DNA from 3 places in the Cobetia sp. AM6 genome. Region 1 is predicted to be linked to each of the others. Evidence: predicted binding sites of a transcription regulator. Region 1 holds the regulator's gene; each other region holds the start of a gene.
What was found. Region 1 encodes PhoB, which activates phosphate uptake and scavenging genes when phosphate is short. Its sites were predicted from a motif close to TGTCATANNNNTGTCANA; they were not measured.
Positions count from the first base shown of each region.

Region 1 (10,246 bases):
GTCGACATTGCGCAGCGGCTCGAACAGCTGCGCCTTGAGAATCAGGTAGCGCCCCAGCTCACGGTAGAGCGTCGCCATGCTGTGCTTGAGCGGCTGGCGCGAGAACAGCGCACACCACACGACCGAGAGCAGGCCATACCAGGACGCCCCCACCACCAGCAGCAACGGCTGAACCAGATTGATGCCCAGGCCCGGCTCCCGCAGCCACTCGGGCAGACTGCGCTCCAGTACCGCGATCTGACCATCTCCATGCTGCTGCTCGAGGCTGATCATGGTGTAGACGGCCAGAATCAACGAGGCGCGCGCGATGGCGCCGTAGCGGGCATCGATGGCGCCCAGCATCGGCATCGCGAAGGTGGCCAGCGCCAGCCCGATCACGAAGGGCAGCGGCATGCCGAACAACAGCTCCACCGAGACGGCGGCGATGCTGAAGCAGGCCAGCGTCATGCCCAGCGCGCGCAGTCGGCCGCGCCAGTGATCATCGGTTTCCGCCAGCCCCGAGGCGATCACGCCCAGAAACAGCGGAATCACCACCGCCATCTCGTCGAGCCAGAACCCCACCGCCATCACGCCACCCAGCGCGATCAACATGCGTAGCGAATAGCTGAAGGCATCCAGCGTCCACAGACGACGCAGGGAGTGCATGAGGGAGTCCAGGAGAGAGCGTGTCATGAAGTGTTCCGTGACCAGGGCGCCGGGCAGCGCATTAGACTTTAGATTTATATCGCTAGCATAACACCCCGTTCTGCCGTGTCCGAGAGCCATGGCGCATGCAAGCGTTGGCAGGCGCGTCGAATGTCGAATCGCCGCGACGTGCCACTCTGAAGACTCCTGACCTCATTGGCTTTCATGGAGAATACCGATGCATCCTCTTATCGAACGCGTCACTGGCTCCCTCGGGCTGTCACCGGAAATCGCCGAGCAGGCGGTCGGCATGGTTCTCAAGTTCGTGCGTGAGCAGGGGCCGGATGGCCCGGCCGCCTCACTGCTGGGCGCCATTCCGGGGGCGGAAGGCCTGATCGGCAGCGCAGGCGAGGAAGCCGCCGAGTCCGGTGGCGGTGGCCTCATGGGCGGCCTGATGGGCGCCGTCAGCGCCTTCACCGGCGGCAGCGGTGGCGGTGCGCTGGAACTGGGCCAGAAGCTGATGGGGCTGGACCTGAACATGGACCAGGCGCGCGGCGTGGCCGATGAGACGCTGAGCTATGCGCGCGAAGAAGCCGGCGATGGCGTGGTCGATCAGGTGCTCGAAGGCATTCCGGGCCTCAAGCAGTTGCTGTGACGCCTCGAGGGCGTTGAGAGGGTCTTCTCGAAAAGCCCCTCGCAAGTAAAGGCTCGCGACAACTGCTCGTGGCAACAGCTAGTGACAAAACAGAACGCCCCGCTGATTCTCTCAGCGGGGCGTCTTTCGTTCATGCAGGTACGGCACAGGGCCATTCAGCGAATGCGCTTGAGCAATGACTGCAAGCGGTTGAGCTGGGCCGAATCGCCGACCAGCCGCACGCGCTGGTCCATCAGGCCTTGCAAAAAGGCACGCGGCGAGGGCTTGAGCAGAAAGGCCACCGCACTGTCGCTATCGGCGAAGCGCAGCTCAAGCTCGGTATCCACCGGCAGGCCACTGCCCGTGGTGACGCCCGCGTGGGACATGCGGTAGTGACGCGCGATGCTCATGTCTTCGGTCGCGACACCCCAGTCCAGCGGACGCTTTTCCAGCTCGGCACGAAATTCGGGGTCGCGCTTGAAGGCCCGCTTGAGCAGCAGACCCAGCACCCACAGCAATATCTTGAGCTTCATGGTGTCATTCCTTGAATCGCGAAGCGTCGGTCACGCAGGCCATATGAAAATGCCACCGGCCCCGCAGGGCGGAACCGGTGGCATCAGCATGACAGCCGACAGGGCTTTTGATGACGACGTTTGAAAGCCATGGCGACAGCCACCCCGGGTCTGCGCTGAAGCACGAGCCGAGGTTACTTGGTCACTGCATCCTTCAACGACTTGCCGGGTTTGAAGGCAACGGTCTTGCTGGCCGGGATGGTCAGCGGCTTGCCTGTCTGAGGGTTCTTGCCGGTACGCGCCGCACGCTGACGCACGGTGAATGACCCGAAACCGATCAGTGAGACGTCATTGCCTTTGGCCACGGTATGAGTGATCTCGTCGAGAATCACGTTCAGTACCTGACTGGCCTTGTCCTTGGATAGATCCGCACGCTCGGCGATGGCCGCAGCGAGTTCTGGCTTGCGCATGAAAAGCCCTCCTGGTTTGGCATTCTGCACGGGCGGCCAAGCCGCCGTTTCCATTGTTGTTCTTGCACTTGCTAGCGGTGGCGTATGGCGGCGACGCAATCCGCTCCCGGCAAGCTTTGCCGTATCAAACCTGTCGATGGCAGCATTCTGTCAGACGACGCCCGCTGAGCAGCATGTCTGACGGAGCATTCACTATCGTGCCTGACCGCGCTGGCAGCAAGGGATTTACGACCATCGATCATGGCATCGCCTAGCCTAGCAACGGCGGCGCCTGCCGCGCTAGCTCGACTTTCCTGCGAACGGCGGCGCCTGTCAACGCATATCCAATCAAGCGTTCGTTCATATCCAGTGCACGCGCTTCGAGGTCATCGCCTTCACCGTTGATTTCCCAGCGCGCCACGGCCGAACGCGGCGGATAGGCCACCACCGGCAAGGCCGGTGTCTTGACCAGCACCGGCCACGCCTTCCAGTCGAGCACGCTTGGCTCACCACACAGGTTGGCTGCCAGGGTGCGCGCGGCCATCTGCAGCGGCTGGACATACATGGCATTGACGCCCTCGACGCTGGCGCAATCGCCCAGCGCCCAGATATGCGGCTGTGAGGTGGCCAGGTGGCGGTCGACACGGATGCCGTCGCCGCCGGCGCTCAGGCCTGCGGCCTGCGCCAGACGAATGCGCGGCGCCAACCCGGTGGCCAGCAGAACCACGGAGCCCGTCAGGCGACGACCGCTCTGCAGGCGCACCTCGACCGGCGCGGCCTGACGCTCGGCCTCCTCGCCTGAACTTGCGGCGATGGTCTCGACCATCTCGCCCTGGCGGCGCGTCACGCCGAGTCCATCCAGCGCCGCGCCAAGACGCTGCCCCAGTGCTTGCGGCAGCAGTCCATCCAGCGGAGTTTCCTCAGGCGCGACCAGCGTGACGCGGTGGCCGGCCGCCGTCAGATCATTGGCGTATTCACAGCCGACCAGTCCGGCACCGACAATCACCACGTGCCCGTCTTCCCCACGCTCGCGGGCCTTCGCCAGCGTCGCGCAGAAGGCCGCATAGTCGTCGAGGTCATTGATGCTCTGCACGCGTGAGGCCACTTCCGCGGCGACGGGGAAGGGACGACGCGGCGCGGCACCGAGTGCCAGCACCAGCTCGTCATAGGCCAGACACTCCTCGCCCAGCCATAGCTGGCGGGCATCACCGTCGATGGCAGTGACGCGTTGATGGGTACGCAGCTCGGCATTCAGCTCGTCCACCAGCGCCACCGGCGCCTGACGCGACAGGTCGGTGGCCGACATCTTCTTGGCGAAGGCGGTGGACAGCATCGGCTTGGCGTAATCGTGGCCGCTGTCCTGGCTGATGAGGATCAGCCGGCTGTCCTTGTCACGCGCACGCAGCGCGCGCGCCAGACCAATGCCCGCCATGCCGGTACCAATGATGACAAGGGTGCGTGGGTCGCGCATGGCACCATCTCCTGAGATCGATCCGAGGGAAGCGCTGATGAAAGAGCGCCAACAGCGTCCGTCATGAACGCCGATGAATGCGCCCAGCATACCAGCCCGCCAGCAGTGCAGGCATGCCTGAGCGGGAGGCCTTGCCGCCCGGCCATGCTAGACTCGCCATTTCGTCATCCTGACAGGGAATTCACCGTGGTCCGATGCCCAGCAGGCGAGCCTCATCGCGCAGCGCTCACGCCACAGACCTCCACCTGTGAGGCGCCTCATTCGTCAGCCGAGTCCCTGTGCCAGCCTGCGCCTCGCTGGCCTTCGCCCACGCGCGCCGCACCCGCTGCTTCGGCGGCGGTGCGCCGTCATTGGCAGCCGGCTGCCGCGCTGCAGGGTGTCATGCCGGCCGGCTGGTGGGCGTGGCTCTCCTCGACGGACTCGCTGACCCAGCGTCTTGCCAGCGCCATGCAGCAGCAGGATGAACGCGATGGCCAGCCCATCCAGGGCCTGCGCGTGCGCCTGCTGCTGCAGGACACCGGCCCCGCGCGGCTGGATGAGGCGCGCCTGCTGGGCATCGGCCCACGCCGGCATGTCTGGCGACGCGAAGTGGCACTCTGTCATGGCGATACGCCATGGGTGATCGCACGCTCGCTGGCGGCGCTGGACCTGGCCCACGGTCATCGCCTCTCGACGCTGGGCGAGCGCTCGCTGGGCCATTGGCTGTTTCGCCAGCCCGACCTGACCCGCAGCGCCATCGATGTCAGCCGTGCCCCGCTGGTGCTTTCGAGCCCCAGACCGCTGGCCCGCACCACCAGCCTGTGGATGCGCCGCTCGATGTTCTCGCATGGTCGCTTCAAGGTGCTGGTGCAGGAGGGCTTCACGCCGGCCTTCCAGCACGCGCTGCAGCTGGCCTGAGCCTTGCGGCCGACAGGCCTCGTTTCCCTCTCTTCCCTTGCCCACTACCACTCGCCCAGGAGCCCCGATGACCGCGTCATCCACTTCCGCCGCTTCGCGTCCTTCCAGACTGGCCGACTACCTCGCCCTGACACGGCTGGACCGCCCCATCGGCACCTGGCTGCTGATGTGGCCGACCCTGTGGGCACTGTGGCTGGCGGCAGATGGCATTCCCGAGCGCACGACCCTGCTGATCTTCATCGCCGGGGTCTATCTGATGCGCGCCGCCGGCTGCGTGATCAACGACTACGCCGATCGCCATTGGGACAAGCATGTCGAGCGCACGCGAGACCGGCCGCTGACCTCGGGCCGCATCTCGGAGCGCGAGGCGCTGACGCTGTTCGGGGGGCTGGTCGCGGCCGCCTTCGTGCTGGTGTGCTTCACCAACCTGACCACGGTGCTGCTGTCGATCGTCGCCGTGCTGCTGGCGGCCAGCTATCCGTTCATGAAGCGCTTCCATCATCTGCCCCAGGTGGTGCTGGGCGCCGCCTTCGGCTGGGCGATTCCGATGGCCTTCGCCGCGACGCTGGAGGAGGTACCGACCTACGGCTGGTGGCTGTTCGCGGCCAACCTGATGTGGACGGTGGCCTACGACACCGCCTACGCGATGGTCGATCGCAACGACGACCTCAAGGTGGGCATCAAGTCCACCGCCGTGCTGTTCGGGCGTGCCGACAAGCTGATGATCGGCCTGTTGCAGCTGGGCATGCTGGCGGTGTTGATCGGCATCGGCCTGCAGCTGGCGCTGGGCATCTTCTACTGGCTGGGCCTGGCTGCCGCCGCCGTCACCTTCGTCTGGCAGCAACGCCTGATCCGTGAGCGGGAGCGTGCGCCCTGCTTCCAGGCCTTCCTCAACAATCATTGGACGGGTCTGCTGATCTTCGCCGGTATCGCCCTGGCGACCTGGCCGATGAGCTGACTCCTGCATAAACATTAGTATTATTTAATTTAAAGCGACCCCTGCCCTCTATTGCTCCCCAGCCCACGGTTCATGCCTGCCTGCCGCGCCTCCAAGGCGGCTGGCAGGCTTGCGTGCAAGCTGCCATGCTGGCAGTTGTCATCTCGTTGTCATATAAGCGGGTTGTAATCGTCATCGACTTGTCATTCTGGCGCGTGCGCCGACTGCTGCATGGGATCTAGCGATGAGCTCCAAGACCGTACTGATTGTCGACGATGAATCCTCGATTCGCGAGATGATCGCCGTTGCCCTCGAAATGGCGGATTACCGCGTGCTGGAGGCAGACAATGCCCAGGACGCCCACGCCATCGTCGTCGATGAAAAGCCCGATCTGCTGTTGTTGGACTGGATGATGCCGGGCACCAGTGGCCTGGAGCTCGCACGGCGTCTCAAGCGTGACGAGACCACCTCGGAGCTGCCGATCATCCTGTTGACCGCCAAGGGCGAGGAAGACAACAAGATTCAAGGCCTGGAAGCCGGTGCCGACGACTACATCACCAAGCCCTTCTCGCCGCGCGAGCTGGTCGCCCGTCTCAAGGCCGTGCTGCGTCGCACCACTCCCAAGGGGGTCGAGGAGGCGGTGGAAGTCGAAGGCCTGATGCTCGACCCGGCCAGCCACCGCGTCACCGCCCACGGCAACTCGCTGGATGTCGGCCCGACCGAATATCGCCTGCTGCAGTTCTTCATGACGCATCAGGAGCGTGCCTACACGCGCAGCCAGCTGCTCGACCAGGTATGGGGCGGCAACGTCTATGTCGAGGAGCGCACCGTGGACGTGCACATCCGTCGCCTGCGCAAGGCGCTGGGCACAGGCCATCAGCATCTGATCCAGACCGTCCGCGGCACCGGTTACCGCTTCAGCGCTCAGGCCTGAGGGATTCATGCGCTATTGGACCAACGAGCTATGGCGCCTCGGCTACCTTGCCGGTGGCTTCGGCCTGATCGGTGGCCTGCTGGGCCATCTGGGCTGGGGCCTGGCGCTGGGTCTTTCGCTGTATCTGTTCGTCCATCTCAAGCACTTGAAGAGCCTCTACACCTGGCTGATCACCAATCCCCATGAAGAGCCGCCGCCCGGCGATGGCGTCTGGGGAGACCTGCTCGATCGTCTCTACCGCTACCAGAAGGGCCAGCGTCAGGCTCAGGAGCGACTGCGCAGCATCCTCAACCGTATCCAGGAATCCTCCGAGGCCATGCGCGACGGCCTGGTGATGCTGGACAACCACGGTGACATGGAATGGTGGAACAGCGCGGCCGAGCAGCTGGTCGGTCTCAAGGCCAGCCACGACCGCGGTCAGCACATCACCAACTATCTGCGTGACCCCGTCTTCATCGACTACTTCAATCGGCTGGCCTACCGCGAGCCGCTGACGCTCCAGTCGCCGCTGTCTGACAACCTGACGCTGCAGATCTCCATCACCCTGTTCGGTGACAACGAGCGTCTGGTCATGCTGCGTGACGTCACCCGCCTCTATCGTCTTGAAGAGATGCGCCGCGACTTCGTGGCCAATGTCTCCCATGAGCTGCGCACGCCGCTGACGGTGCTGGCCGGCTATCTCGAGACCTACTCCGATTACGCCGATGACCTGCCACCGCGCTGGCAGCGTGGGCTTGGCCAGATGCAGAGCCAGACCGACCGCATGCAGCACCTGGTCGAGGACCTGCTGACCCTGTCACGCCTGGAAACCGACGAGCTGTCCGACAACGGTCGCTGCATCGACATGAGCGCCCTGCTCGGCCATATCCGCGACGACGCCGAAGGCCTGTCCCAGGGGCGCCACACCTTCTCCATCGAGGCCGATGCCAGCGTGTCTCTGCGCGGTGAGGAGCAGGAGCTGCGCAGCGCGATCTCGAATCTGGTATTCAATGCGGTGCGCTACACCCCCGAAGACTGCCATATCACCCTGCGCTGGAAGGCGGATGACCAGGGCCTGCTGGTCGAGGTGGAAGATGACGGGGACGGCATCGACCCGGTCCACCTGCCGCGCCTGACCGAGCGCTTCTACCGCATCGACAAGGGCCGCAGCACCGCCACGGGAGGCACCGGCCTCGGGCTTGCCATCGTCAAGCATGTGCTGATTCGTCATCAGGGCCATCTGGAGATCGACAGCCACCCCGGCGAGGGTGCGCGCTTCCGCTGTCGCTTCCCCGACGAGCGCGCCTGCCAGGCGAGCGCTCCCCAGGCCAGCAGTGCGCTAGCCCAGTGATGGGCTGATTCAGTGATGATCTGACCCGGACGCCAGCCCAACGCAGAACGCCCCGCAGCCACCTCGAAAGGAGGCGACTGCGGGGCGTTTCGTTTGGTCAATCAGACGACGCTGCGGCTATTTCAGCGACGTGCCAACTTAGCGACGAGTCAGTTCAGCGACAAGCCAGCTCTGCGACAGGCTGTCTCAACGACGCGGCGCCGGCAACTGACGGTAGTGGCTCTGCCACATCAGTACCGCCCCGGCGACGGCGCCCGGGATGAACAGCAGATTGGCCAGCGGCACCAGCGTCATGACGAACACCGCGGCGCCGAAGGTCAGTGAGGGCCACCAGCGCGCCTTGAGGCGCTGCTTCATGTCACCGAAGCTGACCTGATGGTTGTCCATCGGGTAGTCGAGGTACTGGATCGACATGCTCCAGGCCGAGAACAGTCCCCACAACAGCGGCGAGAGCAGGTTCAGGCCCGGGATGAAGCCGATGATGAACAGCGCGATCATGCGCGGGATGAAGTAGCCCAGCTTGGCCATTTCACGCCCCAGCGAGTCGACGCCGATCTTCATCAGGCCGCGATCATCATCGATCAGGGTGCCATCCAGACGATGCTCGACCTTCTCGGCCAGAATGCCGTAAAAGGGCGCGGCGATCAGGTTGGTCACCAGGCTGAAGGTGAAGAACACCACCAGCAACAGACTCACCACCAGCACCGGCCAGATCAACCAGCTGAGCCAGTCCAGCCACGCCGGTACCTTGAGCATCCAGTAATCGATCCAGCCACCGAACTGGTTGAACAACACCCACAGCGTGATGCTGTAGAGCACCAGGTTGATCGCCAGCGGTACGAATACGAAGCGGCGCAGCCCGGGGGTATAGACCATGCGGGTCCCGCGGACCAGCGCCGATACGGCATCAATCATGCGACGTCCTCGTCATCTCAAAAGAACCGGCCAGCCAGCGGGCTGACCGGAGCCACACCCTAGCACTCCCGCCTGCGCGGCGCAGCTGTCGGCCGCCTGACACCGCTCGCGCTCCCACGACGCAATCGCCCCGCGGCCTGCCGGTGGGCAGGTGCGGGGCGAAAGAGGCGACACAGGGGCAGGGAAGCGCGTCAGCTCACTTCTTGTCCAGGTCCTGCGGCTTCAGATCATGGGTATCGGTGTGACGCACGTCCACGCCCTTGACCAGGAAGATGACGTACTCGGCCAGGTTGTCGGCGTGGTCACCGATGCGCTCCAGCGCACGCAGAATCCACATCACATTGAGCACCGGCGTGATCTGGCGCGCGTCTTCCATCATGAAGGTCATCAGCGAGCGCATCGCGCTCTGATATTCCAGATCCACCGAGGCGTCTTCACGCAGTACCTTGAGGGCAAGGTCGGTATCGAAGCGCGCGAAGGCCGTCAGGGAGTCACGCACCATGCTGCGCACGTGCTGACTGAGGTGACGCACCTCGACCATGCCGCGCGGGCTCTGGCCATTCTCGACCAGCGAGATGGCATTGCGTGCGATCTTGCTCGATTCATCACCGATACGTTCGAGATCGGAGGTGGCGCGGATGACGGCCAGCACCAGGCGCAGGTCGGAGGCCGCCGGCTGACGGCGGGCCAACACCCGGGTGCACTCGTCATCGATCTTGAGCTGCATGTCGTTGACAGCCTTGTCGTTGTCGCGCACCCGCGTGGCGGTTTCACTGTCGCCTTCCAGCAATGCCGTGACGGCATCCTGCAGCTGCTTCTCTACCAGTCCGCCCATGGCCAGCAGGTGTGTCTTCAGTGCATCCAGCTCGTGATTGAACTGCTCTGAGATATGCTTGCCGTGCGAATCGCTGGTGATATCCATTTCCCTCTCCCGGAAAGTCGCCCACCGAGTCAGGGGGCGTGACATGAATGACGTGACAAGTATGGCCCACTACTGACTGACACAGCGGGCTCCCCCTCAGCATGCCGACACTTGATTGCAGTTATGTTTCACCCATGGCGCAAAGGCGCTATCTGGCCGCCATCGTCAGCAATATCAGGACGAAAGGGCTACCTGGCTGCACGTTCGCGCATGAGCGCGCTAACCGAAACGCCCCGTGATGTAGTCTTCCGTCTGGCGGCGCCGCGGGTTGGTGAACAGCTGATCGGTCGGGGCGAATTCCACCAGGCGGCCCTCATGCAGGAAGGCGGTATCGTCTGACACCCGCGCGGCCTGCTGCATGTTGTGCGTGACGATGATCAGTGTCAGGCGCGAGCGCAGCGAACGGATCAGCTCCTCGATCTTGAGCGTCGAGATGGGGTCCAGCGCCGAGGCCGGTTCATCCAGCAGCAGCACCTCCGGCTCGACCGCCAGCGTCCGCGCGATCACCAGCCGCTGTTGCTGGCCACCCGAGAGCCCCAGCGCGCTGTCGTGCAGGCGGTCCTTCACCTCTTCCCAGAGCGCCGCGGAGCGCAGACAGGATTCGACCTTGTCATCGAGGTG
Region 1 covers NZ_AP021868.1:4,152,901-4,163,146, forward strand. Annotated here, with positions in the region: gene yccS (YccS family putative transporter) at 1-672, opposite strand, end outside; gene CLAM6_RS17385 (DUF2780 domain-containing protein) at 863-1,279, shown strand; gene CLAM6_RS17390 (hypothetical protein) at 1,435-1,791, opposite strand; gene CLAM6_RS17395 (HU family DNA-binding protein) at 1,965-2,240, opposite strand; gene CLAM6_RS17400 (NAD(P)/FAD-dependent oxidoreductase) at 2,491-3,690, opposite strand; gene CLAM6_RS17405 (chorismate--pyruvate lyase family protein) at 4,030-4,587, shown strand; gene ubiA (4-hydroxybenzoate octaprenyltransferase) at 4,655-5,545, shown strand; gene phoB (phosphate regulon transcriptional regulator PhoB) at 5,769-6,458, shown strand; gene phoR (phosphate regulon sensor histidine kinase PhoR) at 6,466-7,788, shown strand; gene cysZ (sulfate transporter CysZ) at 7,975-8,703, opposite strand; gene phoU (phosphate signaling complex protein PhoU) at 8,900-9,625, opposite strand; gene pstB (phosphate ABC transporter ATP-binding protein PstB) at 9,845-10,246, opposite strand, start outside.

Region 2 (10,246 bases), 240 kb from region 1:
CGGACGGGCGCCTGAAACGACAAGACCCCGACGAGGTGCAGTTCAATAACCGCGTCGGGGTCTTGTTCATTCATGCCTTGCCGGCAAGCACAGCGGGCCGGCTAGCCCGTCATCAGCCGAAGGCCTGCGGCGGCATGATGCCTTCCACGTACATCGCCAGTTCTTCGAGAATCTGCACGCGGTCCGGGTCCTGCTCGCTCTGGGCCAGCCGCTGGATCTCGCTGACGAAGCCCTTCACGGTCAGGCTCGCGACCTGCTCATCGTTCATGCGCTCCCAACGCCACTGCTCCCAGCGTTCGCGCTCGGCGGAGTTGAGCGTGTAGCCGTAGCTGCGCGCGCGATAGCGGAACAGCATCTCCTCGAGTCGGCCATCCTGGAAGGCAAACGGCGTATCGTCCAACGCCTCGGGATGGGTAGCACGTACCCGCTCCATCTCCTTGCGGTCCGCGGGCGAGAAGAAGCCGCCGGAATAGAGCATCAAGTCCGGATCAGCCGGGCCGGCCGGCGGCGCCTCGGCGAACACCTGCGCCACCTTCACGCCGACACCGGCGTTGTCCTTCAGCCACTTCCAGTGCACGCGACACTGGGCGGGGTCGATCTTGAAGCGCGCGGCGATCTCGCCGTACTCGCCCTCATGCGGCCCTGACACATCCTTGAGCGCATTGGCCGGCAGCAGCACCGGGCTCTTGTTGAGGTGGATGACCTTGAGCGGAATCCGCTCCTCACCTTCCGCGAGGTCATCGGCACTGGCGAAGACACGGGCACGAATCTCTTCCGGTGACAGCTCCATCAACGGCGCCGGGTCGACCGAGAGGTCATAGACGATCACGCCATTGGCATTCGAAGGATGCTCCGCCAGCGGCACCACCAGCGCGCCACAGGCCCGCGAGGCCGGATAGCGACGCGAGATGTGCAGCATCGGCTTGCGTGCGCCGATATCCAGCAGGCTGGCGACATGGCGCTTGTTGCGCAGCTTGAGCAGGTAATCGAACAGCCGCGCATTGCGCGACTTGAGCAGGCGTGCCAGCGCGATGGTGGCGCGTACATCCACCAGCGCGTCATGCGCGCCGGCGTGCTCGATGCCATTGGCCGCCGTCAGGTGCTCCAGACGGAAGCTGGGCGCACCATCTTCTCGCTTGGGCCATTCGATACCTTCCGGGCGCAGGGCATGGAAGGCGCGCACGACATCGATCAGGTCCCAGCGTGAATTGCCGTTCTGCCACTCACGCCCGTAGGGGTCGAGGAAGTTGCGGTAGAACAGATGACGGCTGACTTCATCATCGAAGCGCAGGCTGTTGTAGCCCAGCGTGCAGGTCCCCGGCACGCTCATCTCGTCATTGATGCGCCCGGCGAACTCGGCCTCGGGGATGCCGCGACGCTCGGCCTGCTGCGGGGTGATGCCGGTGATCAGACACGCCATCGGCTGGGGCAGGAAGTCATCGGCCGGCTTGCAATAGAGGGTCAGCGGCTCGCCTATCTCATTGAAGTCAGCATCGGTACGGATGGCCGCGAACTGCGAAGGACGGTCACGGCGCGGGTCAGCGCCGAAGGTCTCGTAGTCGTGCCACAGGAAGGTGGGCTCTGCCACAGGATGTCTCCACGCGGGCGGTCGAAAAATGAACGTGCCAGAGCACCGTCTCCAGCAAGGCTGGCACGGTGCTCTGGCAGGCAATGGGCATGGGCTGGCTCGGGACGTCGCAGGCGGTGCCCGCTCGGCAACGCCTCAGGTAGCAAGCACCCGACGCCCCGCGAACTCAGGCCTCGCCGGGGCGCGGCAGAGTGACGTTGAGTTCCAGCACCGAGCAGTCGTCTTCGCGGTCCAGCGAGATGTTGATGGCATCCTGGTCGACCTGCACATACTTGCGAATCACCTCGAGCAGCTCACGCTCCAGCATCGGCATGTAATCCGGCTGGTCACGCTGGCTACGCTGGTGCGCGACGATGATCTGCAGCCGCTCCTTGGCGACATTGGCGGTCTTCTTGCGCTCTCGCTTCAGAAAATCCAGTAATTTCACTTGCGCCCCCCTCCAAACATTCTGGCCAGCAGACCGCGCTTCTCGACTTCATGGAAACGCAGCTGCACTTCCTCGCCCAACAGGCGGGACACGCAATCCACGTACGCCTGGCCGGCATCGCTCTTCTGGTCATGCGTGACCGGCACACCCTGGTTGGACGCGCGCAGCACGGCGTCGGATTCCGGAATCAGGCCGATCAGCGGGATCGACAGGATTTCCTGGATATCGGTCAGGTTGAGCATGTCACCGCCGGTGACGCGCGCCGGATGGTAACGGGTGATCAGCAGGTGTTCACGCACCGGGGTGTCGCCATTCTCGGCGCGACGCGTCTTGGAAGACAGCAGGCCGATGATGCGGTCGGAGTCACGTACCGAGCTGACTTCCGGGTTGGTCACCACCACGGCCTCGTCAGCGAAGTACATCGCCAGCTGGGCACCGCGCTCGATACCGGCCGGCGAGTCACAGATGACGTAATCGAACTCCTCGCGCAGCGCGTCGAGCACCTTCTCGACGCCTTCCAGCGTCAGCGCGTCCTTGTCACGGGTCTGGGAGGCCGGAAGGATGTGCAGGTTATCGATGCGCTTGTCGCGGATCAGGGCCTGCTTGAGATTGGCTTCGCCCTGGATGACGTTGACCAGGTCATAGACCACACGGCGTTCGCAGCCCATGATCAGGTCCAGGTTACGCAGGCCCACATCGAAATCGATCACTACGGTCTTGTTGCCGCGCAAAGCCAGTCCGGTGGCAATGGCGGCGGCGCTGGTCGTCTTGCCGACTCCGCCCTTGCCTGACGTCACTACGATAATCTTGGCCAAAGGTATCTTCCTTGCTGAGAGTCCCTCGCCGAGCGAGGATCACCTGTAAATATTGGATATCGTTCAGAACACAGTACTGGGGTCAGCCGAGTCGTGCGATACAGAGTTGGTCGTGTTCAAGCACGACTTCGACATTGGCACCCAGCAGGCGATTGTCGATGTCATCGAGTCGCTTGTAGGTTCCGGCTACCGAGAGCAGCTCGGCGTGCAGTTCCTTGCAGTAGATGCTGGCGTTGCGATCGCCATGGATACCCGCCAGCGCGCGGCCACGCAGAGCGCCATAGATATGCACACTGCCGGCGGCCAGGATCTCGGCGCCGGCATTCACCGCGCCGATGATGACCAGATCGCCCTCCGGTGCGCTGACCTGCTGGCCCGAGCGCACCGTGCCGCGATACACCTTGCTGGCGTGGGCTGGCTCCGCTTTCTCGGCCGCGCTGTCCGCGACTGCCTCGGCAGGCTCGGCGACCGGTTCAGCGGCCACCGGCGGCACGGACTCGAGGGAGCGCCCGCGATTCTCCTGCGGCGGGAACCACCCCAGCCCCAACGCCCAGGCGGACTGACGCACCGGGTCTCCACCGCCACGCACCGCGACCGGCAGCAGCTTGTGGCCACGGCAGACGGCACAGATGCGCTCCAGCGCCAGATGCGGCTCGTCGAGCTTCTCGACGCTCAGCACCACCGGCGTATGTTGAAAGAAGGCCGGCGACTGGCTGAGCTTGCTGGCCAGCTGAGCACGGATCTGCTCCGGATCACCGCTGACCAGCTCCATGACCGTCATCGGCAGCATGCCGCCCTTGAAGGTGAAGGCCTGAGGGGCCCTGTCCGTACTGAGACTCATGACCTGACTCCGGTTGCGTAAGGAGTGTCGAAGCCCTCCGACACTCTTGATGATGCACGTGCTGTTCACGGCATCCTCAAGGCGACCCTCGATTGGAAAGGCCACCTGAATAACATAGCTCGCCGTCGCACACGGCACAGCGACTGCTTGATAGGCGCCGAGCATGAATGACAGACACTGAATGGCATAGCGGTAACGTACAAAACTATGTGAGCGAACACAGTGCTGCAACTGATGATACGGCCAGCAGCAGGCACTGTCAGGTGTCGCGAGCCTACGACGTGCCTCCCTTGCCGACCTGTCACCCGCCGCCGGTCGCCCTGTACGCCGCCGCGCGCGTGCAATAAGGCACATCGATCGACATGCGATACCACACAACGGGGGGCTGTGACTGGTAAGATAGCGGGGTGACGAAATTCATGCGCCGTCACTCCGCCCACTCCGTCGTGCCCACCCGATTGCACCCGCCGAGTGTGCGGCCAATTGTTGCGCCCCTCTATTTTTTGCCTGGATAACCGCTCTCTCATGACCGGACTGCTCTCCCGCCTCACTGGCCGCCTGTTCACTCCTCGCTGGCAACACGCCAACCCTGCCATTCGCTCCGCTGCCACTGACCAGCTTGATCCGGAGATTCCAGACCAGCGCAAGATCCTGGAGACCCTGATTCTCGAAGATGACGCCCTGGAAGTGCGCCATGCCGCCCTGACGCGCATGCAATCTCCCGAGCGTCTGCTGCCGCTGCTCGACCGCGCAGATGGCCTGGTACGCGAGCGCCTGATCGAACTGTTGAGCGGCGGCCAGGATGCGCCCTCACTGTTGAGCCGTGAACAGCTGGTCGAGCGCCTGGACGATAGCGAACTGCTGTCCGCCGTGGCATCCCGCGGCGACAACCAGCAACTGCGTCTGACCGCACTGAGCCGTCTGGAAGATGAAGAGGCGCTGATCCATCAGGCCTGCCACAACACCATCGCCGCCGTGCGCCATGCCGCTGCCGCCCGCATCTCCAGCCAGGCCGGCCTCGAGCGTCTGGTGCGCGATGCCAAGCGTGACCGCCACGTGCAGCGTCAGGCGCGCGACACCCTCGCCCAGCGCCGTGCCGATGCCCAGCAGGCCGACGCGCTGGCCGCCAGCCGCGACAACCTGCTGCGCCAGATGGAGAAGCTGCCGCGTCAGGCGTGGGAAGACAGCGTGCCCTCGCGTTACCGCTCGCTGCTGCGCGAGTGGGAGCGTCTGCCGGCCGCGGACTACGAGATTCAACAGCGCTTCGAAGAGGCGCGCCAGCAGGCGCACAAGGTCATCAGTGACCATGAGGCCCGCGAGGAAGCCATTCGCGCCCATGAGCGCCTGAGCGCCAACCTCAACACGCACCTGGAAGAGATTCTCAGCGCCGTGGATCAGGCGCGGGAAGACCTCTACAGCCGCGACTGCGTCAATGACCACGACTTCGCCAGCCTGCAGGCCCAGCGCCGTCTGCAGGGAGAACGCTGGAGCGAGTTGACCGACCAGTTCTCGGCCCCGGCCGAACTGCTCGAACGTCAGCAGCGCCTGCAACAGCAGCTGCAGGATGCCCTCGATGCCTGGCATCGCCATCAGCTGTGCCAGGGCGAGCTGGATGCCGCGCTGGTCGACAATGACATCGACCAGCTGCGTCGTCTGGAAAGCGAAGTGGCCTGGCCTGCGGGTCTGCCGCAGACCGCCAGCCTGAGTGCGGTGCGTCAGGCGATCAGTGCGGCACAGCCGGAAGAGCCGACAGAGGCAGCGCAAGAGCAGGACGCGCTCGATGGAAGCCAAGCACAAGACGCCGAGTCAGCCGACGCCCCCCGCGCGGCCGACGGCAAGGCGAGCCTGGATCTGGACGCGCTGGATGCCGAACTGGCTCGCCTGGAAGCGGATCTCGATGCCGGCAAGCTCAAGCCGGCCAGCCGCCTGCATCGCTCACTGCGCGATCGCACCGAAGGCCAGCTCGACAATGCCCGCCAGACCCGCCTGCGCCAGCTGGGCGCGCGGGTCGCGGAACTCCGTGACTGGCAGAACTTCGTCGCGGCGCCCAAGCGCGAGCAGCTGCTCGAGGCCATCACCACCCTGAGCGAGCGCGATGACATCAGCGATGAGCAGCGCGACCGCCAGCACCAGCAGCTGATTCAGCAATGGCGCGAGCTGGGTGATGCGGCCGCCAGCCGCGATGCCAGCCAGGCGTTCCGCACCGCCTCTGACGCCATCAAGCTGCGCCTGCGGGATTACCGCGAATCGCGCAAGCAGCTGCGTGAACACAATCTGGCCATGCGCGAAGCGCTCTGCGAGCAGCTCGAATCGCTCAACGGCCACGCCATGGACGATGCCGACCCCGACTCCCTGCGCCAGATCCGTGATCGCGCCCGTGAGGAATGGCGTCGCCACACGCCGGTGCCCGCAGGCCCCGGTCGCCAGCTGTCGCACCGCTTCGGTGAAGCACTGACGGCACTGCAGGGGCTGATCGACAGCCGCGCGGGCCAGATCGCCGCCGCCAAGCAGGCACTGGTCGACGCCGTCGAGGCACTGGCCAATGAGGACTCGCCGGCACGTGCCCGCGCCGAACAGGCCAAGGCCCTGCAGAGTCGCTGGCGCGAGATGGGCCGCGCGCCCAAGGGCGAAGAACAACGCCTGTGGGCCGCCTTCCGCGCGGCGTGCGACCGCATCTTCGCCGCGCGTGACCAGGACCGCGAAGACCGCGACAGCCGCGAGCAGGCACGCCTGGATCAGTGGCAGGCGCTGATCGAACGTCTCGACAGCTGGGAGCCGGAGACACTGGAAGACGCCGCCCTGCTCGATGACGCTCTGAAGGAAGCCGACACCCTCGGCCCGCTGCCGCGCGGCAAGCGGGGTGACGGCATGCGTCGTCGCTGGACCGGCATTCTCAAGCGTCGCGAGCAGCGTCTGGATGAACTGCACGCCCTTCAACTGCGCGAGGAATGGCAGCAATGGCGTGATCTGCTCGAACAGCACGCCGTGGCGGATGCCAGCGCGCGCAACGGCGACGTGCAGGATGTCGAGCTGCCGAACACCTCGGCCTTCGACGACAACAGCCGTCAGGCCAATGCGGCGCGCAACCAGATGCGCCAGGCCCTGCCGAGCAACTGCAGCGCCGCCAATGAGCGCCTGGCCGAGCTGCGTGTCCACCTGGCCATTCTGTTCGAGGCCCCGCTGGGCAGCGAAGATGAATCACGCCGCCTGACCGTGCAGGTCGCGCGCATCAACCAGCAGCTGGGCGAGCGCATGGAGCGTGAAGAAGAGCTGGATGAGGTGCTGGATGCGCTGCTTGCCAATGGTCCGCTGGACTGGGACGCCTGGCAGACCGAACTGCCGCGCTTCGATGCGCTGTTCAATCACTGAGCCAGTGCTCTTGAGCTGGTGACGACGCGCTCGCAAGATTGAAGTCATGGCAACGAAAAGCCCCCGTCTCGATAGAGACGGGGGCTTTTTCATTCTCTTGCCAGAGGGGCCGGGTGCCAACCCTGCACTGGCTCGCGCTAGCGCAGGGCATCAGCCCATGAACTGGCCGCCATTGATATCCAGGTTGGCACCGGTGATGAAGCCGGATTTCTCGTCGGCCAGGAAGGCGACCGCACGTGCGATCTCGTCCGGCTGACCATAACGCTTGACCGGGATGGTCTCGCGGATCGATTCACGGATCTCTTCGGGGATCTTCATGATCATGTCGGTGGCGATGTAGCCCGGTGACAGGGTGTTGACGGTAATGCCCTTGGTCGCGGTTTCCTGCGCCAGCGCCATGGTCAGACCATGCATGCCCGCCTTGGCGGCCGAGTAGTTGACCTGCCCGAACTGGCCCTTGCGGCCATTGATGGAGGAGATGTTCACGATGCGGCCGTACTTGTGCTCCAGCATGTCATTGATGACGGCACGGCAGGTGTTGAAGACGCTGTCGAGGTTGCAGTTGATGACTTCGCGCCACTGCTCATAGCTCATCTTGCGCATGGAGGTATCACGCGTGATGCCGGCGCAGTTGACCAGAACTGCGATCGGACCGAAGCGCTCGCGGATTTCGTTGACGCCTGCCTGACAGGCTTCGAAGTTGTCCAGCTCGATGCCGGACAGTGCGATGTTCTCGAACCCGGCAGCGCGCTGTTCCGACAGCCACCCCTCTGCCTTTTCCTTGTTCCTGTAACCCGCAATTACCTGATACCCCTGGTTCGCCAGCTCGCGGCAGATAGCGGAACCAATGCCACCGGTACCACCGGTAACCCATGCGACGGGTGCTGTTTGTGTCATCTTATTGTGTCTCCCTAATCCTGGAACGTCCTGTGTCCTTGGCTTGGGCACAGCTTGGCGAATCTGCGGACACCCCCGCCCTGAGAAAACGAGAATGCCTGCAACGACAACAATGACCCGCGTCTCTAACAGCCTGATGACAATCGTGCACTCTGTGACGCCTGCCATCCGCCTGCGCGAGGCGCGTCACCCTCAGTATGGACAGGATGCAGCGGGAATGTATGTAGCAGATCTCTCACACAAGATGCCGATAATCGCTCGAGGTACGCAGACGGGCTGATGACGACTCACCGGACACGAGAAGTTTGCGTCAATTACGGGATAACGGTTGACGCAGCACTGTATATCCTTATACTACGCCCCACGTTGATGCGGGGTGGAGCAGTCTGGTAGCTCGTCGGGCTCATAACCCGAAGGTCATCGGTTCAAATCCGGTCCCCGCTACCACTGACAAGTCGTTGCCTATCAAGGTAATTGCCGGTCAGACACCAACGTGATGTTGCGGGATGGAGCAGTCTGGTAGCTCGTCGGGCTCATAACCCGAAGGTCATCGGTTCAAATCCGGTTCCCGCTACCAACCTCTGATGCGTCAGAGTTGGAGCAAAGGCAGTACCCAGTGTTGCGGGGTGGAGCAGTCTGGTAGCTCGTCGGGCTCATAACCCGAAGGTCATCGGTTCAAATCCGGTCCCCGCTACCAAGAATTCGAAAGGCCTGATGCCATGCATCAGGCCTTTTTCGTATGCGTGAAATTCCTGTGCGATGATGGCGAGGAAGCCGGTTCTCGGGCCTGGCTACCCCTATCCACACCGGGCCCCTTCACACTCATCACGTCAGTCCCAAGGGAGTGCCTGCATGCGCCACTGGCTGGTCAAGACCGAACCCGATGCCTTCTCGCTGGATGACCTGCGCCGCGAATCACCGGCGCTCTGGGATGGCGTGCGCAACTATCAGGCGCGCAACTTCCTGCGCGAGATGCAGCTCGGTGATGTCGTGCTCATCCAGCACTCCAGCTGCAAGGTGACTGCGGTGGTCGGACTGGCCGTCGTCAGCGAGCTCGCCCTGCCCGACCCGACGGCCAGTGACCCCGAGCACAAGGGCTTCGACCCACGTCAGGTGGCAGATATCGATGCCGACAAGCCTCCGCGCTGGGTCGCCCCGCGTCTGAGCTACCTTCGCCCGCTGCGCACCACCCTGCCCATCGCGCGCCTGAAAGCCCGGCCCGAGCTGGCGGACAGCCACCTGGTGCGCCGCGCACGCCTGTCCGTGATGCCGCTCAGCGAGAGCGAAGCCGCCTGCATCGCCAGCCTGGCCGGCGACACCCTGCTGCCGTGAACCGATGCGCCCGGGGCGCTCGCGCCAGGAAGTGTCCGGCAGCGCCTTGAACTCCACTGCGACGGGCCGCATCATCAGGCCAACCGGCTCGCGCGCGAGCCTTGAATCGCAGACAGAATTTCGGGGCATGCACCATGATCATCGATCCCAATACCGGCCAGCCACTGACCGGCAATGACACCACCGCCGCCCAGCCACAAGGGGTGGTCGGCGGCGGTGCCGCCAGTGCACCGCGCCAGGCAGAAGACGCCAACACCTACATCATCGATGTGGACATGAGCAATCTTCAGCAGGTGCTGGAAGCCTCACAGCAAGTACCGGTACTGCTGGATTGCTGGTCGCCGCAGAGCGAGCACTGCCTCGTCCTGACACCGATCCTCGAGAAGCTGGCGCGTGAATATGCGGGCGGCTTCATCCTGGCCAAGCTGAACGCCGAGGAACAGCAGGACATCGCCGCTCAGCTGGGCGTGCGCTCGGTGCCGGACGTCAAGCTGGTCATCCAGGGCGGTCTGGCAGGCAACTTCACCGGCGCACGTCCGGAAGCCGAGATTCGCCAGTTCCTCGAGCAGCACAAGGTCCAGCCGGCGGCAGGGGCAGGTCCCAGCCTCGCGGAGCAGGCGGCCACTGCACTGGAAAGCGGCGACCTCGTCACCGCCAAGGCGCTGTATCAGCAGCTGGCGCAGGAATCCCCCGAGACACCGGAATACCGCATCCACCTCGCCTCGGTGCTGGTCGCAGAAGGCAATGGTGAAGAGGCCCGTCAGCTGCTGGACTCCCTCAAGCCGGAAGACCGTGACGGTGCCCAGGCGCGTGGCGTACGTGCGCGCATCGACTTCATCGCCGAGGCTCCCTCTCCCGAAGAGGTGCAGGCGATGATCGAGCGGGACGACAGCGAAGCCCGCTATCAGCGCGCCATGCGTGATCTGGCGGATGGCCATTACGAGCTGGCGCTGGATGCCCTGATCAGCCTGGTGAAG
Region 2 covers NZ_AP021868.1:3,915,234-3,925,479, forward strand. Annotated here, with positions in the region: gene sbcB (exodeoxyribonuclease I) at 113-1,588, opposite strand; gene minE (cell division topological specificity factor MinE) at 1,755-2,015, opposite strand; gene minD (septum site-determining protein MinD) at 2,012-2,830, opposite strand; gene minC (septum site-determining protein MinC) at 2,913-3,671, opposite strand; gene CLAM6_RS16330 (DUF349 domain-containing protein) at 4,197-7,040, shown strand; gene phbB (acetoacetyl-CoA reductase) at 7,191-7,937, opposite strand; tRNA gene CLAM6_RS16340 (tRNA-Met) at 8,308-8,384, shown strand; tRNA gene CLAM6_RS16345 (tRNA-Met) at 8,438-8,514, shown strand; tRNA gene CLAM6_RS16350 (tRNA-Met) at 8,558-8,634, shown strand; gene CLAM6_RS16355 (EVE domain-containing protein) at 8,790-9,269, shown strand; gene CLAM6_RS16360 (tetratricopeptide repeat protein) at 9,404-10,246, shown strand, end outside.
Region 2: the regulator PhoB is predicted to act here: its motif matches at 8,062-8,079, upstream of phbB (acetoacetyl-CoA reductase).

Region 3 (10,246 bases), 1.8 Mb from region 1:
CGCGAGCTTGCCCTCGCGGAAGGTGCGAATGCCACGGGCCCGCCCGTTGTAGCAGCCTTGCTCGGTCTCAAGGGCCGTGGCCAGGGCCGCGTCCAGCGCCAGACGTTCGGCGAGGGGGGCGACCAGGTGCGCCGTCGAGGCCGAGATGATCACGACCTGATGATTCTGCGCGCGGTGCCAGTGAATTCGCTCCAGCCCCTCACGATACAGGCGCGGCATCAGCTCGGCATCGAGAAAGCGTGCCACCTCGGCATCGACCTCACTGACGGCGCGCCCTGCCAGCGGGGCCAGCAGGTGGGTCAGGTGGGTCTCCATGTCGAGCTCACCGGCCGCGTAGTCCAGCATCTGTTGTGCCCAGATCGCGCGATATTCCTCGCCATCGGCGATCCAGCCCTTTGCGATCAACCAGTCGGTCCAAAGCCCCGTGGCATCGCCCTCGAGCAAGGTGTCGTCGAGATCGAAGATGGCAAGTCCTGTGATGTCATCCATGGGGCACCTGCGACATGGCGGCGGTCTCGTTACCGCCCAGCGCCTGAACCTCATCCAGATCGGCGTGCAGCATCACGCGCAGATGGCGCGGCAATAACTGCCGAGCGCTGCGATTGAGGACATCGACATTCAGGCGCAGTCCCTGACAGTCCACCTCGTAACGCACGATATTGCCGAGCAGCTGGTGGCGACGAATCACGCCCGGGCAGCCGGGGCCGGCATTGTCCGGCAAGGGCTGGGTCGGGAAGTTGGCATATTCATCCTGCTGTCCCTGGGGGCTGGTGTCCGGTTGCAGATACAGCGCTTCCGGACGCAGTGCCACGCGCGGGCTGTCGCTTTCATAGCCGAGCAGCGGGCGCGCCAGCTCGCGACCGATCAGATTGTAATGCCCCATGAAGCCTGCCGCCGTGGCATCCACCGGCCGCGTATACAGCGACTCGGCATTGCCCTGTTGCAGGATGCGCCCCTGATGCATCAGGAAGATGCGGTCCGACAGCAGCAGTGCCTCTTCCTGATCGTGGGTTACGAACAGGGTGGTCAGGCCGAGGCTCTTCTGGATGTCACGGATCTGATCACGCAGATGGCGGCGGATACGTGCATCGAGTGCCGACAGCGGCTCATCCAGCAGCAGGATCTGCGGCTCGACCACCAGCGCGCGTGCCAGCGCCACACGCTGACGCTGACCGCCAGACAACTGGTGCGGGAAACGCTGCGCCTGATCGGTCAGCTCCACCAGTCTGAGCACCTCGCTGACACGCCGCTCGCGCTCTTCCGGGCGCACCTTCTTCATGCGCAGCCCGAAGGCCACGTTCTCCGCCACGCGCATGTTGGGGAACAGCGCATAGTGCTGGAAGACCATGCCGATGCCGCGACGCTGCGGCGGCAGCGACGTGATGTCGTGACCATCGACGATGATCTGGCCGGCATCGACATCATTGAGGCCGGCGATGGCGCGCAGCAGGGTCGACTTGCCGCAGCCGGAGGGGCCGAGCAAGGTGATGAATTCCCCGCGCGCGATCTCGGCCTCTATCTCGGCGAACACCTGGGTCTTGCCGAAGCTCTTGGCCAGGCCATTGAGCTTAAGGTAGTGCTGGTCGGCGGCGCGTTCGCGCAGGGCGCTGGTCAGAAGGCCGCCGGCGCTCTGGCTATCGAAAGTGGTGGCGGTGTCGATGGCAAGCATCAGCGGTCCCCTCGGGGTGCGGAGTCTGACGACTGGTGGTGAGTGTGGCGCGGCTCAGGGTCGGCGCTCGGCAGTGGGCCGGGCAAGCCGTCGGTCATGGTGGTGGCCAGCGCCTCGTCGGGGTCATCCGCGGGCATCTCCTGCTCGGCGGGCTGACGATTGCCGAGCCAGGTCAGGATCAGGGTGAACACGAACAGGGTGATGACCAGGGCGCTGGTGAAGTGGCCGCTGGCGCCGCGGATATTGTTCAGATAGACCTGCAGGGTCTCGAAGCGCGTGCCGACCAGCATGTTGGCAAACACGAATTCGCCGGCCAGGAACGAGAAGGCCAGGAAGACGGCAATCTGGATGCCGACGCGGATATTGGGCAGTACGACCAGGAAGAACGCCTTGAGCGGACTTGCCCCCAGCAGTTGAGCGGCCTCCATCAGGGACGCCACGTCCAGCGCACGCAGGCTGTTGGCCAGAGCGCGGTACATGAAGGGCAGCACGATGGTGAAGTAGGTGGGGATCAGGATCCACGGCGTGCCGACGATGGCCAGCGGGCCGCCCGCGTAGAGCTGCAGCAGGCCGACCGATGACACGATGGGTGGCACGGCGAAGGGCAGCAGGATCAGCCCATTCATCACGCTGTCCAGGCGCGGATAGCGTGTGTGGGCGAGAAATACCACCGGTACGATCAGCAGCAACGACAGTGCCAGCGCGCCGACGGCGACCAGCAGCGAGCGCCCGAACGCCGCCAGAAAACGCGGCGTGGTCCAGAGTTCCAGAAACCATTTCACGGTCAGGGCGTCGGGAGTCAGGCTGGCGCCCCAGCGTGTCGCCAGGGCGTAGAACAGCGTCGCGATCAGTGGCAGTGCCAGCAGTGCGAAGACACTGGTGACGATGAAGGTATAGACATTCACGCGGCGCAGGCGCGCCATCAGGCTGGGCAGCAAGGGCTTGCCGTGGCGATAGGGCAGTTCAGCGGGAAGTGACATGGTAGCTCCTGCGCATGAGCCATTGCTGAATCAGCGTGACGATGACGAGAATGACGACCAGCACCAGGGCCAGTGCACTGGCCAGTTCTGGCTGCAGGAACAGGTCTCCGGAGACCAGATTGGCGATGCGGATGGTCATCAGGTTGTAGCTGGTATTCACCAGCGCATAGACGGTGGCGTAGGCGCCCATGGCATTGGCGAACAGCACGGTGAGCGTACCTGCCAGTGACGGCCACAGCACCGGCAGACCGATGTGCTGCCAGTAGGCGAGGCGATTGGCGCCCAGCAGGCTGGCGGCTTCTCGCCATTCCGTCTTCAGGGTGCTGAAGGCGGGGTACAGCAACAGGATGCCCAGCGGAATCTGGAACCAGGTGTAGATGACGATCAGGCCGGTGCGCGAGTAGAGATTGAAGTCCTCGAGCAGGCCGAAGCGCTCCAGCATCAGGGTCAGCATGCCGTTGGCGCCCATCAGGATGATGAAGGCGAAGGCCAGCGGGACACCGGCGAAGTTGCTGGTCATGTTGGTGAAGGCGATCATCATGCGCGTCAGGCGCGGGCCGCAGCGGTGCATGCTGTGACAGGTCACGGCGGCGATCGCCAGTCCCAGCACGCTGGACATGAAGGAGATCTCGAGGCTGCGCCAGATGGCCTGGCGGAAGAAGGCCGAGGAGGCGATCTCGTGAAAGTTGGCCAGCCCCCAGCCAGTAGTGGTCTTGAAGGCGCTGATCATCACCCACACCAGCGGCGCGATCTGGAAGGCGCCGAAGATCAGCGCAAACGGCAGCAGCCACATGACGGGGCTGGTCAGGCGACGCTTCAATGCGGCAGACATCACTTGAGGCCTCGCGTGGCAGCATGGCTCGCCAGCAGCGACGGATTGCTCGCCTTGCTGTGCTCAAGCCCCAGCAGTGTGGCCAGGGTGCCGCAGAGTTCGCGTTGCTTGAGGTCCGTCGCGGCGCCGTTGGCGAAGGCGTTGCCGAAGGTCCACAGCGGCACGCGACGCTCCTCTTCCAGCAGGCCGGAGTGTGAGCGGTCGGCATTCATGCCGTGATCGGCGGTGACCATCACCTGATAGCCGGCTTCCAGCCATGCCGGCAGGTAGTCGGCCAGGGCGACGTCGGCATGCCGTGCGGCATTGCGATACTGCGGTGTATCGCCGCCATGACGATGGCCGGCATCGTCGATGTTCATGCTATGCACCAGCAGGAAATCCGGGTCGTGACGCAGGCGCAGCATTTCGGCGTCACTGAACAGATGGTCATCCGGATAAAGATCCTGCCAGTAGAAGATGCCCGCCTGGATGGCGGATTCCGGATTGTCGAGCCAGCGATGGCGGGCCGGCACGAAGGGGGCCGCGACATAGAGTTCGCTGACCCAATGATAGGCGGCGGCAGCCGTGCGCTTGCCCTGCTGGCTGGCAAGGTCGAACAGGCTGATGCCGCGTGAGCGGCGCACGATGCCGTTGTTGACGATACCTGAGTCGACAGGCAGGTCGCCGGTCAGCAGGCATTCATAGAGCGGGCGCGACATGGCCGGCAGCTCGCAGTCCAGTGATTGATACTGGCCACGGCCGGCCTCGACCAGGGCACTCAGATAGCCCATGGCATGATGACCCACGGCGTGGTTGAGGCCGTCGAGCACGACAAGAATGACACGCTGAGACATGGTGACTCCGTGAAGCTCAAGACGGCACCGCAAAGGCGATGCCGTCTGTCAGGATGGTGCGCGCTCTGCTCGCGTGAAGCAGAGGTCGGGGATCACTGCTGGTGGATCAGTACCTGGGACTGCCACTGACGTGGCAACTGCTTGGCACTGGCTTCCCAGCCTGCGAAGTCCTGGACCGGACGTGCATTGGCGTACTGCTCGTTGGGCAGCAGCTTGGCGGCGATATCCTCAGGCAGGGTGAGGTGCTCGGCGCGGATAGGACGGGCATAGCCCTTGGCCAGGTTCAGCTGACCGGCGTCGGAGAGGATGTACTCACGGGCCAGCTTGGCGGCATTCGGGTGCGCGGCATGCTTGTTGATGATGGTGGCGTAGCCGGAGGTGACAGAGGCATCAGACGGGATGACGACCTCGAAGGTGTCGCGGTTGATCTGATCGCGATAGTTCAGGGCATTGAAGTCCCACAGCAGGGCGACTTCGACTTCGCCTTTCTCCAGGTTGGCGATGCTCGGCTCTGCCAGTGACAGACGGCCCTGGCGCGCCAGTTCCGCGAAGACTTCCAGGCCCGGTGTCAGGTCGGATTCCTTGCCGCCATTGGCGAAGGCGGCGGCGAGAATGGCGTTGTTGGCCTGGGAGGCCTTGCCCACGGCGCCGACGGACACCTTGTAATCACCCTCGGCGAGATCGGCGAAGGAGGTCGGGCGCTCATCTTCGCTGACCAGTGTCTTGTTGATCATGAAGGAAATGGTGCCGGTGTAGCCCAGTACCCAGTGGCCATCCTTGTCTTTGGCCCACTCCGGGATCTGCTCCCAGGTCGTGGTCTTGTAGGCCTGGGTCACGCCTTGCTGCACCGCGATCGGACCGAAGGCGAAGCCCACGTCACCGATATCGGCGGTGGCGTTCTCACCCTCGGCCTTGAACTTGGCGACTTCCTCGGCGGAGCTCATGTCGGTATCGCTATGCGCGATGGAATACTTCGACTCGAGGTCTGCCCAGGTGTCCTTCCAGTTGGCCCAGCTGTCCGGCATGCCGACGCTATCGACACGGCCTTCGGACTGAGCGGCCTCGAGAAGGTCAGCCGGCATGTCGGCGGCACTGACGGAGGCACTGCCCAACAGGGCGGCCATGCAGGTGGAAACCAGCAGACCGGTGGAACGGGATGAGGTAGTGGCAATCGACTTCAAGGAGATTTCCCCAGTAGGTGATGAACAATCGCTGCGCTGAAGGTAAGGCGTGACGGGCATCAGGCACCCTGTCGACACGCTGAGAGCACGTCCGGGTGCTCAGGCCAGTTCTCGGATCATTGATCAGACCAGTGCTCTGCCAAGTGCTCAGGCAAGTGCTGAGACAGCCGAGACTGTGTGGTCTAGTTCAGTTCGAAAGTCGCGATCGACTCTAGCGCTCGCCTGTGACAGTTGCGTGTCGTCAACATGTCGTTGTCATGGCATGGGATGGCGGCTCTGTCTCTGTCTCCTTCATACCTTCTTCGTGCCTTGCCGCGGGCCCCGGTCCTCGCTATCTTCCAGAGCCATAAGTGTGCAAAGCATGGGCGTGCAAGGCATGAGCCAGCGTGTGATGACTGGCCTGTCGTGGCAGCCAGACCTGCGCTGTCACCGAGTTGTCACGCTAATGCCACTATTCTCCTCATGCATGTCTCGACAAGCGTGTCTTGAAAAGTCGCGCTGAGCTTTGCGGGGCATCTGAACTAGGCCACAGAAATCGCTTCTCTCTGACCCTTTCCATCCTGGACGCCCTGGATGTCATGCAAGTGACTCGCCAGAATTTGCTGTCTTTCGTTATCTTTCAGGAACTTCGCATGCTTTCATCTTCTCTCGAGCCCCAGAGTGACGCCGCTTCATCGGCAACTTCTGACACGGATGTCCCCGTGGCAGGGCTCAAGGGCAAGCTGCTGAACCATCTTGAGGCAGCGCCGCTACGCGCTTCACAGCGCCTGCCCTCCGAGCGCGAGATGATCGAACGTTTTGCCACGACGCGGGTCACCCTGCGCGACACCTTGCTGCAGCTGGAGGCGGAGGGGCGTATCTATCGCGAGAATCGGCGGGGCTGGTTCGTCTCGCCGCCACGACTGCGCTATGACTTGCTGGCGTGCCTGCCATTTCGCGACATGGTCGAGTCACAGCAGCGGGTGGCCAGCACCGAGGTACTGGCGGCAGGGGAAGTCGCCGCCAACGCGGTGATCGCGCGGCGGCTGGGGATTGCGGAGGGCTCAGTGGTCTATCGCATCACTCGCGTGCGACGTATCGATGGGCGGCGCGTGCTGCATGTCTGCCATCACCTGCGACGTGACTGCTTCCCGGGCATCCTCGATTTCGACCTCGGAGCCCACTCCCTGACCGACCTCTACCGGCACGAATACGCCATTCGTGTCAGTCGCGTCAGCTTCGAGCTGGCCTCCACGGTGTTTGACGCTGAGGCCGCCGCCGCGCTTAACGCCGCGCAGGGCAGTCCTGCGCAGCGCATCACTCGCATCAACTTCGATCAGAATGGCCGCGCGGTGGACTGCGATGATGAACACTGGCGCCACGACGCCATCGAATTGACGCTGAGTGCCGCACCACAGAGTTAGTTGGCAAGTTCGCGGTAAAGCCTGAATGCCTGGCAAGCTGTTGGTGGCCCAGACGAAAACACCCGCACACCTCTCTGTCAGTGGAGGCCGTGCGGGTGTTTTTTGTCATTGCTGAGGAGGCATGTCTGTCAGGCCGATTTCATCATTGGTCACGAGACCTCAGTTCATGCGGCCGGTATGACGCTTGACGCTCTCCTGCGCGGAGTCTCCGGGATATCGGTGAGCGAGATGCCACGGGTTTCCGGCAGTCGCAGGCCACCGAGCAGGGCCACGACGGCGATCGCGATCAGGTACCAGGCCGGTGCCAGGTTGTTGCCGCTCAAGTCGATTAACCAGGTGGCGACCAGCGGGGCGGTGCCGCCGAAGATGGTGTAGGCGACATTGTAGCTGAGTGCCGAGGCGGTATAGCGCACGCGGGTCGGGAACTGCTCCGAGAGCAGTGCGGCCGTGACGACACCGCAGAGCACGGCACCGACCGCCATCAATGAAGCGCCCAGCATGGACGCCCACAAGGTGCCACTTGCGGCAAGCGAATAGGCGGGAAATACCGCGATGGCCAGACTGCCACACGCCGTGATGATGGTATTGCGTCGCCCGACAAGGTCCGAATACCGTCCGGCCAATGGGCACAGCAATGCGGCGACGATGAGGCCGCCCAGGCTTGCCAGCAATGCCGTCTGGCGCGTGGCGCCGCCCGCCACCTGCATATAGGTCGCGAAATAGGTGCTGAACATGTAGAACGACAGCGCCGTGGCAGAGATGAAGGCCATCAGACTTACGATGGTGCTGCCGTGGGTGGTCAGTGTTTCCTTGAGCGGGGCGCTGGTGGCGTTGTGTTCCTGCTGAATCAGGCGGAACGCCGGTGAGTCATCCAGCTTGAGGCGCATGTAAAGCCCGATCAGCCCCAGTGGTGCAGCGATCAGGAAGGGGACACGCCAGCCCCATGCCTGCATGGTGGCTTCCGATACCAGGCTGTTGAGGCCTAGACCGAGTGCTGCTGCTGTGGCGAAGGCGCTGAAGGTCGAGACGGGAATGAAGCTTCCGTACCAGCCCCGCTTGTCGTCAGGGGCGTGTTCCATCACGAAGGCGCAGGCACCGGCGTATTCGCCGCCTGCCGAGAAACCCTGAGCGCAGCGAGCCAGCGTCAACAGTAGCGGAGCCAGCATGCCGATGCTCTGATAGGTCGGCAACAGACCGATCAAGGCGGTGGCGCTGGCCATCATGATGATGGTGATGGCCAGGACATTCTTGCGCCCGATGCGATCCCCCAGGGTGCCGAAGAAGATGCCGCCGAGGGGGCGCAAGGCAAAGGACACCGCAAAGACGGCAAAGGTCTGGATCAGTGCCAGAGTCGGGTCGCCCTGCGGGAAGAAGTGCTGCGAGATGATCACGGCCATGAAGCCGTAGATGGCGAAGTCGAACCATTCGATGAAATTGCCGATGGCAGAGGCTGCCAGCACGCGTCTCAGCGTGGCTGGCGAGATGCTGTCGGTCCCGCCTGTCTTGTTGTTGTTCATGTCTTGCTCCGCATGAGAGGAATCGGGAAGAGGTGTGGCTTTAGCAGCGCACAGCTCCCTGCGTCATCCTGCGGCACGCGGTACAGGGCGATCACGCTCAATGCGACATCAGTAATGTCCGATGCGACATGACCGATGGGATATGGCCGACGCCGTCAATATGTTGTGGCACCTTGGCATTCAGCATGTCTGGTGCAGGAATCCCGTCTCAGGCCGTTGCTGACATGACAGAGAACAAGCTGATCAAAAGGGAGATGAACGCCTGGCAAACTTCAGCGCATCAGCAGGCTTTCATCGACTTCGCGGAAGTGATGGGCGCTTTTCATCAGGGCGAGGGCGGTGAGGGCTTCGACGCCATAGACGCGGGTGGTGATGGCGTGGCGGGTGGCGACATGGTCCAGCAGCAGGGCGAAGTCGCCATCGCCGGAGGCGAGGATGATCTCATCGACCTCGGGGGCGGCTTCCATCACGTCGATGGTGATGCCGACATCCCAGTCGCCCTTGGCCGAGCCGTCGCCGCGCTGGATGAAGGGCTTGAGTTTGACCTCAAAGCCTATCTCGCGCAGGCGCTGCTGGAATTGCTGCTGCTTGGGGTCGCCACGGTCGATCGCGTAGGCGTAGGCATGCTGAATCGAGCCGAGGCGCTCGAGCTCTGCCCACAGGCGACGATAATCGAACTGCCGACCGAAGGTGTCGTGGGTGGTGTAGTAGATGTTCTGCACATCAATGAAGACGGCCAGGCGTGTGCGTGCCCCATCCGCGTCGCGAGAGCCATGCACGCTGTGCTGGCGGGAGTCGAGAGAGCTGTCGCGTGAAGAGGATGCTGGCATGGGCGTCGCCGTGGCGGGAGGAGCAAGGGCAGGCAAGAGGTGATTTTCCTCTTCCCAGAAAGAAGCCGGCCGCTACCTGATGATGCAGGGCAGCGGCTGGAGGTCTAGCGATGAACAACGCTCTCACCGGTCAGTGACTCGATGGCAGACGCCAATTGAGTGAGGCGAGCAGCGCGTTCGGGCACCAAGGCTTGATGGGCAAGCCTCAGCTCTTGGCAGCAGGGTTTGACGGCTTGGTCGGCTTGACGCCAATGACCTGGCCGCTGACACCGGATTCAATCACATCCACCTTGCCACCACGGTCCAGGAAGGCCTGCATCTGAGCTTCAAGCGAGGCTGAGGTTTCGACAGCAGCCGGTGCTTTTTTCTTTGCAGCAGTACGAGTATTTGCCATGCGGGACTCCGTTCCAAGACGTGAGGGGTGAAGATGCATGATAACACAGTGGCAACTTTGCTGCTTGATGGCGTCAATTTGGAATCAGAAGCAAGATGTTTTGCGTCGCTTTCCCTTGTGTCTGCAAGCCTCGCGCAGCTTGGTGAGGCGCTGTTGCGATCTGACCAACACAGTGATGCAGAGCAGCCAAGCCATTGAAAAGTCGGGCTGTCGACAAGAAGTCAGTGGGCATGATCGCGATTGCCGCATGGCATGCGAATCCTTCTACGGGCGCTGAATCATCTTTGATGGTCAGGCTGCCCGTCGCTCAGCCAATCAAGGAGAGACTCCATGACAAGCCCTTCCAATGGTGATTTTAACGGCCAGACACGCGCTTATGCCGTGGCGTCAGAAACGGCAGACCTGGCGCCTTGGAACTTCGAGCGTCGCCAGCCGCGCCCGGATGACGTAGCCATCGAGATTCTCTACTGCGGAGTCTGTCACTCGGATCTGCACGTCGGGCGAAATGACTGGGGCTTTTCTCAGTATCCGCTGGTGCCCGGGCACGAGATCGTGGGCCGGGTGACCCAAGTGGGCGATGACGTTAGTCAGTACAAAGTGGGCGACA
Region 3 covers NZ_AP021868.1:2,343,179-2,353,424, reverse strand. Annotated here, with positions in the region: gene CLAM6_RS10015 (HAD family hydrolase) at 1-489, opposite strand, end outside; gene CLAM6_RS10010 (ABC transporter ATP-binding protein) at 482-1,669, opposite strand; gene CLAM6_RS10005 (ABC transporter permease) at 1,669-2,649, opposite strand; gene CLAM6_RS10000 (ABC transporter permease) at 2,633-3,481, opposite strand; gene CLAM6_RS09995 (alkaline phosphatase family protein) at 3,481-4,314, opposite strand; gene CLAM6_RS09990 (ABC transporter substrate-binding protein) at 4,407-5,495, opposite strand; gene CLAM6_RS09985 (UTRA domain-containing protein) at 6,128-6,898, shown strand; gene CLAM6_RS09980 (MFS transporter) at 7,063-8,415, opposite strand; gene CLAM6_RS09975 (LabA-like NYN domain-containing protein) at 8,688-9,245, opposite strand; gene CLAM6_RS09970 (hypothetical protein) at 9,451-9,639, opposite strand; gene CLAM6_RS09965 (NAD(P)-dependent alcohol dehydrogenase) at 9,970-10,246, shown strand, end outside.
Region 3: the regulator PhoB is predicted to act here: its motif matches at 5,920-5,937, upstream of CLAM6_RS09985 (UTRA domain-containing protein).